DNA from 4 places in the Pseudoalteromonas sp. 0802 genome. Region 3 is predicted to be linked to each of the others. Evidence: predicted binding sites of a transcription regulator. Region 3 holds the regulator's gene; each other region holds the start of a gene.
The links. Region 3 encodes sigma-54, which starts transcription at its own class of promoters, with help from an activator protein. Its sites were predicted from a motif close to GTTGGCACGNNNNTNGNNT; they were not measured.

Region 1: a site for sigma-54 is predicted at 1,132-1,150, ahead of flgJ (flagellar assembly peptidoglycan hydrolase FlgJ). Genes of this name have one in related genera too.
Region 2: a site for sigma-54 is predicted at 847-865, ahead of HUS61_RS14855 (EF-hand domain-containing protein). Genes of this name have one in related genera too.
Region 4: a site for sigma-54 is predicted at 1,021-1,039, ahead of HUS61_RS09420 (TorF family putative porin). Genes of this name have one in related genera too.

The regions. Positions count from the first base shown of each region.
Region 1 is NZ_JABVXE010000003.1:163,239-165,443, forward strand. It holds gene HUS61_RS08430 (flagellar basal body P-ring protein FlgI) at 1-996, shown strand, start outside; gene flgJ (flagellar assembly peptidoglycan hydrolase FlgJ) at 1,188-2,156, shown strand; gene flgK (flagellar hook-associated protein FlgK) at 2,170-2,205, shown strand, end outside.
Region 2 is NZ_JABVXE010000010.1:70,790-72,994, forward strand. It holds gene HUS61_RS14850 (HAMP domain-containing sensor histidine kinase) at 1-586, opposite strand, end outside; gene HUS61_RS14855 (EF-hand domain-containing protein) at 899-1,126, shown strand; gene HUS61_RS14860 (hypothetical protein) at 1,136-1,363, shown strand; gene HUS61_RS14865 (EF-hand domain-containing protein) at 1,493-1,726, shown strand; gene HUS61_RS14870 (EF-hand domain-containing protein) at 1,731-1,964, shown strand; gene HUS61_RS14875 (amidohydrolase) at 2,058-2,205, shown strand, end outside.
Region 3 is NZ_JABVXE010000025.1:17,117-19,321, reverse strand. It holds gene lptB (LPS export ABC transporter ATP-binding protein) at 1-175, shown strand, start outside; gene HUS61_RS19485 (RNA polymerase factor sigma-54) at 283-1,779, shown strand; gene hpf (ribosome hibernation promoting factor) at 1,807-2,094, shown strand; gene ptsN (PTS IIA-like nitrogen regulatory protein PtsN) at 2,098-2,205, shown strand, end outside.
Region 4 is NZ_JABVXE010000004.1:11,867-14,071, reverse strand. It holds gene HUS61_RS09425 (aldo/keto reductase) at 1-180, shown strand, start outside; gene HUS61_RS09420 (TorF family putative porin) at 245-922, opposite strand; gene HUS61_RS09415 (hypothetical protein) at 1,211-2,205, opposite strand, start outside.

The DNA of each region.
Region 1 (2,205 bases), on a different contig from region 3:
CGTTCAAACCAATTAGTGGGTTATGGTTTGGTTGTCGGTTTGCCTGGCACAGGTGAACAAAGCCGATTTACTCAACAAAGCTTTAAAGCCATGCTGAATGGCTTTGGTATCACTTTACCTGACAGTTTAAAACCTAAGATTAAAAATGTTGCCGCTGTGGCTGTACATGCAGAGTTACCGGCATTTAGAAAACCCGGTCAAACCATTGATATTACGGTTTCGTCTATCGGTAGTGCGGGTAGTTTACGTGGTGGTACCTTATTACAAACCTTCCTAAAAGGGGTTGATGGCAATACTTATGCAATTGCACAAGGCAGCTTAGTTGTAGGAGGTCTAGGTGCTGAAGGGGCAGACGGTAGCCGTGTAATTATTAACACACCCACAGTGGGCCGTATTCCAAACGGTGCCATTGTAGAGCGTGCTATTAAGAGCCCGTTTATGCAAGGTGACTACATTACCTTTAATTTAAATCGTCCTGATTTCACAACGGCTAAACGCTTAGAGCAAACGATTAATGATTTAGTGGGTCCTGACAGCGCCCAGGCAATCGATGCAGCGTCAGTACGTGTATTAGCACCGCGTGATGCATCTCAACGTGTTGCTTATTTGTCGACACTTGAAAACTTAGAGTTTAAGCCAGCAGACACAGCAGCAAAAATTATTGTGAACTCTCGCACAGGCACAATAGTGATTGGCAAAAACGTGAAGCTACAGCCAGCGGCGATTACACATGGTGGTTTAACGGTCACCATTGCTGAGCAGCAAAATGTGTCACAGCCAAATGCTTTAAGTGATGGTGAAACCACGGTTACCAATCAAAGTATTATTGATGTGAACGAAGATGATTCACGTGCTTTTGTATTTAACCCGGGTGTTAATCTTGATGATCTCGTGCGTGCAATCAATGAAGTTGGGGCTGCGCCGGGTGATTTAATGGCAATCCTTGAAGCTTTAAAAGAAGCGGGGGCGATAAACGGGCAACTGGTTATCATTTAAATTAAAACGCGCTTTCGAGCGCGTTTTTTGTTTCTATACCTTAATCGTTCAGTGTATAAACATCAGCCAAAATCTTGGCTCTGAAGTTACTCCATTCCTGTATCAGTTATTAGCCATTCATTTATAAAGTTTTTTATTGGCGCAATTTTTGCATTTTAATTTTCATTATTAACTATTGTGTCAAAAAGCTGATGGATACTAATCATCTCGACAAGCAAAACTTTTTTGATTTAGGCAACTTAGACTCATTACGTCAAAATGCCTTAAAAAGTGATGCCTCTAGCGATGCGTCAAAAGAGGCGCTGAAAAAAGCGGCGGCACAATTTGAATCTATCTTCACTCAGATGCTGCTTAAAAGCATGCGTAAAGCAAATGAAGCATTTGAAGATAAAGACAGCCCATTTAATTCAAGCGGCGTTAAATTTTTTGAAGAGATGCATGACCAACAAATGTCGGTTGAGCTTTCATCAAATGGTTCGCTGGGTCTAGCTGACTTGATTGTTCAGCAACTCTCGCCAGACGGTAAAGAGTTTACACCAGGTTCTGTACTTAGAACGACGGCTGATTTTGCTAGTGATAAACGCGCAAGCGGTGTCCTTGATAGCACTACTGAGGCTAAGGCTAAACCACAAGCTGTCGAGGATACATCAGCGAACGAGCAAACAGAAAACCGCTTTGAAGATGCTGAGTCTTTCATTAGCTCTGTTTGGGAGCACGCTAAAAATGCGGCTGAGAAAATTGGCTTAAACCCAGCTGTGATGGTTGCTCAAGCAGCACTTGAAACGGGCTGGGGTAAACACATCATCAGTAAAGCTGATGGCACAAGTAGTAACAACTTATTCAATATTAAATCGGATAGGAGCTGGCAAGGTGATAAAGCAAGCAAAGTCACGCTTGAGTTTGAACAAGGTGTGCCAGTTAAAAAGCAAGCAAGTTTTCGCTCTTATCAATCGATTAAAGACAGTGTGAACGACTTTGTGGATTTTTTAAATGAAAACCCACGTTATCAAGAAGCACTTAATAATACCGCAGAACCTGCAGCCTTTTTAGATTCGTTACAAAAAGCAGGCTATGCAACAGATCCAAATTATGCCGATAAAATTAAGCAGGTATTGAAGCGCGTTGAGCTTCAAAGCGTCGCTGCTTCATTGGTACGTTAAGGAGTAGACCCTCATGTCATTTAGCTTATATGACATAGCAAATGCCGGT
Region 2 (2,205 bases), on a different contig from region 3:
ATAACGTGAGAGGAATTAACGCAACTAACCAATTAATGAATGAAGTTTGAAGTGCTTTTAATTGCTGCTGATTTTTTGTGATGCGTAATTCATTTTGCTCTTTGAGCCAATTTGTTTGCTCACTGATAAGCTTGCTGGCAGGAGCAAATAACTCACCGTCTTGCTTTTGCTCTATCAACAAGTGCTGTTGTGCAAATTGTAATACCTCAGCCAGTTGCCGCCACTGTGAGACATAATCAGCGGTTGGGCTTAAAAATATTAGCTCATCAATACTTTGCAGTGAAGATTGCCACTTATTGGCAATCAAGCTATCGAGGGATTCACTTTTAAGCACCCAATTTTGTCGAGTTGCCCTTTCTAAGCTATTTAAGTCTTGTTTGAGGTTATTAAATGCTTTAGTGATTTCGTAATTGTCACCGACGATTTCTTGAGTCACCGCTAGCTGCTTATTAAGCGCATTTAAAAATAAAATCACCACCAAGGATAACGGTAGTAAAGACAGCAAAATGCTACAGACGAACTGGCCAATAAGACTCGGTCGCCAATTAAGTAACTGTTTTATTTTTATCGCTACTGTATTTTGCATATTCACTCTCAACATAATTTCAGATGCTGATTATTAGTGAACAAACTTAGACACTCGCTGAATCCGACCTTAAAAAGTACTGATTTTTACCCAAAAACCGATACAAAGTTGCTATTTGGCAACAGGCTAACTCATTGAAATAAAATGGATAAAGTTTTAACACCTGAAAATCGTTGCAAAAAAGACACAACACCCTGTAACTATTTCGCATTCAAAACCACATCAAAACCATAAACTGTTGATAATTAAGGTTTTTTAATATTGGCACTGATTTTGATTGGTACTAAGCAAATTAGTTACTTAGGACACAAAATGAAAGTAAAGGCCCGGGTAGCCACCCTGCTTATAAGTCTCTTCTCGGTAAGTAGTTATGCACTAGATTTGCAAACAACGTTTAACGAGCTTGATAAAGACAGTAATGGTTTTTTGAATGAAGCAGAAGCATCTGAAGATGCATTATTACATGGCAACTTTACTCAAATTGATAGTAACCAAGATGGCCAAATTTCATTTTCTGAGTTTCAGTCGTTTATTCAATAGGAGATTGTAATGAAACAACTTTTATCTGCATTCTCGCTGATGTTTTTAGTTATCAGCGCCACCGTTTTAGCATCACAAATGGATGTTCGATTTGCTAAATTTGATATTAACGCCGACGGCGAGATTTCATTAACTGAAGCAACCAAACACGATAAATTACTCAAGCAATTTGCCGATCTGGATGAAAACGGCGATCAGGTTCTGTCTGAACAAGAGTTTGAAAAATTTAAACCTTAACGGCTTAAAGTGCTTGCCATAATCCCAGAGGGAATGTGTAAACGGATTTAAATTTTGGGAGTTAAATTATGGCAAGCACTTTTATTTATAAAGGGGTGTAATTATGAGTATGAATAAAGGAGTGTAACTATGAGAATTTTCTGGCTTGCTTCATGTACCTTAATTACTATAAGCTTCAATAGCTTAGCATTGGATGTAAAACAAAGATTTGATCACCTTGATAAAGATAAAAATGGCTTTTTATCTGTGCAGGAACTGTCATCGCAACCGCACTTGCAAAAACGCATGGCGCAGTGGGATACAGATAGAGATCAACAAATCTCGCTCCTTGAATTTAAACACTATTTAACAAACAAGAGTTAAAGTAATGTCAAAATTAACCTTTGCCAGCTTAATTTTATGTGGTGTATTTAGCACAATAAGTTTTGCTGCAGATAGTATTGGTGAAAAATTTAAACAACTTGATCGTAATGACGATGGCTACCTGACTCGTTCAGAGTCAGCGAGAGACCCAGCTCTGTGGTCACGTTTCAAAAACTACGACAGCGATAAAGACAATAAATTATCGCTCAGTGAATTTAAGGTCTACGCAAGCAAATAAACAGTCCAGGTTAACTATTTAATTGCTGCTGAGTTGCAGTTTACTGCAACTCTGATACTGTTTTCATAAATCAATAAAAACTATTAGAAGATTATGAAACTTATCATCAGCCTACTAGCAACAGCTTCGCTTAGCTGTTTTGCCAACACCACAGTTATTTACAATGTAAATGGCTACACGCCTACCTACAAGGGCGAAACCCAACACTTTTCAGCACTGGTTTTTAAAGACGGTAAAGTCG
Region 3 (2,205 bases):
AAATCGTGGTATCGGTGTACTAATTACTGACCATAATGTTCGAGAAACCCTTGATGTTTGTGAAAAAGCCTACATTGTTTCTCATGGGGAGCTAATTGCATCAGGCACACCTGAGCACGTATTAGCAGACCAAACTGTACGCGATGTATATCTAGGCGAGCAATTCAGGCTGTAACCATTACGCCAGCGACTAGAGCATCTGCTAGACTTATAACAATGACAATAAATCGATAACTGTGTTTATACAGTTATCGATAACTTAAAAAGGATTGTTAGGGATACATGAGGCAATCATTACAGCTGCGCATGGGCCAGCAACTTACAATGACTCCACAACTGCAACAAGCGATTCGTTTGTTGCAGCTCAGTACATTGGATCTCCAGCAAGAAATTCAAGAAGCGCTTGATAGTAATCCCCTGCTTGAAGTGGAAGAAGCGGATTACAATGAAGAAAGCACCGGCAAGAATGAGCAAAAAGCGGAGCCTGACGATGTGCAAGTCAGCGCGTCTGCCGAAGAAGCACCTAGCGAGTACGAGCAAGAAAGTAGTGATGCTCTCAATAAAGACACCGTAAGCGATGACTTAGCAATGGACGTCACGTGGGATGAGTACATGAGTGCCGCCCCTTCAACATCGTCAGGGCCAATGCCTGAAGATGAATCTATCTACCAGGGAGCATCAACCGAAACCCTTCATGAATACCTAATGTGGCAATTACAGCTCACGCCATTTAGCCCTACTGATGAAGCGATTGCTGTGGCAATTGTAGAAGCTATCGATGACTCAGGTATTTTAACGGTAAGCTGTGAAGATATAGTCGAAAGCTTTAATCAAAATAACGATGAAGAAGAAATCGAACTTGATGAAGTCGAAGCGGTCTTAAAAAGAATTCAGTTATTTGATCCTGTGGGTATTGGTGCGCGCAGTTTACAAGAATGTCTGTGCATTCAGTTACGCCAATTCGATGCTAATACGCCATATTTAGCTGAAACTAAAATGGTTTTATCTGAGCATATCGAATTATTAGCGAGTCGCGACTATCGAACTTTGATGAAAAAGACTAAGCTTAAAGAAAACGAGCTTAAAGAAGTGATGACACTAATCCACAGCTTAAATCCTAAGCCTGCGGATAGCATAGTGCGCGAAGAGTCTGAGTACGTTATACCTGATGTATCAGTAAAAAAAGTAAAAGGTCGCTGGGTAGTCGAGTTAAACCCAGACTGTATGCCAAAGATTAGAGTGAACAGCCAATATGCGGCGATGTCTCGCTCTGTAAAATCAAGTAGCGACAGCCAATTTATTCGCTCTCACTTACAAGAAGCTAAGTGGTTTATTAAAAGCTTAGAAAGCCGTAACGATACGCTATTAAAAGTGACCAACTGTATCGTTCAACAACAACAAGCTTTCTTTGAGCATGGCCCTGAAGCAATGAAGCCGATGGTGCTAAATGATGTTGCTGAAATGGTCGAAATGCATGAATCGACGATTTCACGGGTAACAACGCAAAAATATATGCATACCCCACGGGGTATTTTTGAGTTGAAATATTTCTTCTCAAGCCATGTCAGCACCGAAAATGGTGGTGAGTGTTCTTCTACAGCAATACGCGCTTTAATCAAGAAGTTAGTCGCTGCAGAAAACTCAGCTAAACCATTGAGTGATAGCAAAATTGCAGATATATTGGCTGAGCAAGGAATTAAAGTAGCTAGACGTACAATTGCAAAATATCGTGAGTCTCTAGCAATACCTCCGTCTAATCAGCGTAAGAGTCTGATTTAGACGTTTTACATAGAAGGAAAAATGCTTATGCAACTAAATTTAACTGGTCGTCATGTAGAAATCACAGATTCATTAAGAGACTATGTAAACACCAAGTTTGCAAAACTAGAAAGGCATTTTGACCATATTAATAATGTTCATGTCATTCTAGATGTAGAAAAATTAAGCCAAAAAGCAGAAGCAACTTTACATGTAAACGGAGGCGAATTGTTCGCTTCTACAGAACATCAAGATATGTACGCAGCCATTGACTCACTGATCGATAAACTTGATCGCCAAGTCATTAAACACAAAGAGAAATTAGCTCGACATTAAATTATGAAACTAAGTTCACTTACTAACCAGGACTGCAGCAAAGCTGCGGTCCTTTTTAATAGCAAAAAAAGAATTCTTGAATATATCAGCGAACTGGCCCACCAGCAGCTT
Region 4 (2,205 bases), on a different contig from region 3:
ACAGCCATTGATCAAGTTGTTTATGCTTGGCTGTTAATGCACCCAAGTGCACCGTCTGTGGTACTTGGTACGGGGAATATTGAGCGTGTTAAATCAGCTGTTGAAGCTAAGCAGCTTACAATGAACCGTGAACAATGGTATCGCATTTGGCAAGGCTCAACCGGGCATAGTGTGCCTTAACGAATAGCCCAAAACGAGAAAAGGGCCTTAACGGCCCTTCGTGTTGCAGCAAGTAACACATTCTTTATAAAGTGAAGTCAACCGCGTAAGCGACATACACTTTTACATCTGAACCATCAATGTCGTTGTCTGAAAGACCGAAAGTAAAGCCGTCTTTCGACACTGAAACACCGTAGTCGATAATGTCATCATCACCAATGAAATCCCCTGAGTAATGACCTAAGTGAAGGGCCATTTCTGCACCGGTACTGCCAACTGGGAAACTGTAGTCAGCATTTAAATATAGAGAGTCACCAAAATCTGTACCGTCACCGCTTGCTGCTGATGTTGCTAGGACTGCTGCACCAAAGGTGAAGCTACCCATGCTAATGCTACCGTAGATTTCAGAGAAGTCTGCATCTGTATAAGATGCTGCATCTGGGTATGCATAATAAATGTAGCCAACATCGTAGCTAAAGGTTTCATTGATTTCACCGCCAAAACCAGCATAAAGGTCTAGCTCGTAAGTCATGTCGTCAGCCCAGCTAGCATTCGATACCCAAGTACCCGCATAAAAGCCAGATTCACTTGCGTAGTCGATACCACCTTGGATTGCAGCATCACCGCCGGTTTGTTCTTGACCACGCCATAAGTAGTTTGAAGTTGCCGCAGCGTTTGCTGTGACTTCTGCATAGCTATATGTTGAGCTCAAAGTTAATAGCGCAAGGGCGCTTGCTGCGACCGTTTTTTTTAGTTTTAGCATGTTTCTGTATCCTGTTGTTATGTTGATTTTGTCCCATTTTCAGATTGCAGTCTGGTTATTATTTGAGGACATTTTCTATGTGTTGTCTGGATACGATATTGCACTGGTTGTGCCAAGTTAATTTCGAATGGGATATTTTATGCTTAAAGGCTTTAAAAACAGGCTTTTAAACTTGTTTAATTGTGAAAAGGATGGTTATTTGAATTGTTCATGCGCACATGTGTGGTGCAAAAAATAACCCGGTTGCACAATTGCGAAGCAACCGGGTTTTGCTTATTTGAGAGTAACTTAGCCGAAAATTGCACGCATTAGAGTAATGGTTTCTTCAACACTGCGGCCTTTTTCAACTTCACTGATGATTGAATCGCGCTTAGCTTTGATATGTTCAGGGATATCATCACTTGCTAATGCTCGGTCCACCAGTATCTCTGCTGATTCTTTGCCACGGCGTACGGTCTTTTTACCTGCTGAGCTTGTGGTACTCTTAGGTTTGTTTAACAACTTAATATAGTTAGAGTTATCAGCGGTACTTTTATCTGCATAATAAAAGAAGCTAGGCAATAGGGCTTTGATTTCAACCAGAGATTGTTCAAGCTCATTTGCTGCACTGGCCATTTTGAACCAAGGCATGCTATGTATTGCTTCGACAACATCTTGCCAGTAGCGCTCAAAATCACGGTTATTAAGCTTAGTAATGCCTAATGCCGCACAAAGGGCATCAAGTTTACTATTTACGATTGGTGTAAACACGTCAGGTCGGCGCATCGCAAGCAAGCGAGTAGCAGGAGCAAGCGTTGGCTTTTCATCGCTGCCATTAAATGCCATGAAGTAAGCAACCATAAAATGCTGATAATGTTCTTGCGTTACTTCACCCTCAAGTGGAATGTGTACAAGCGCCTCATCGAACGCACCAGGTAAATCACTCAACATTTGGTGGAAACCTTTTGCGTTCTTAGTAGAAGCAAACCATTCAACGTCGAAGTTATAGCTGCTTGGATCAAGCGAGGCACTGTGTTTACCTGAAAACGCTAAACGGTCTTCTGGGATCATCTCTTTTAGGGATTGCGATTTAATTGCAGCAATGTAATTAGCCAAGCGTAATTGCTCATCAAGGGCTACAAGCTCTTTATGCTGCTCGATGAAGCCTGCAATAACAGGCCATGGCGCAACCCTTAATGTTTTTAACTGCAAAAAACTGATTGCAGAAATTAATAAGTCATGAAGTTTTTTAAGAGTGGGTAATTGCTTATCTTCTAACAGATCGTAGTTAATGCGATCACGGC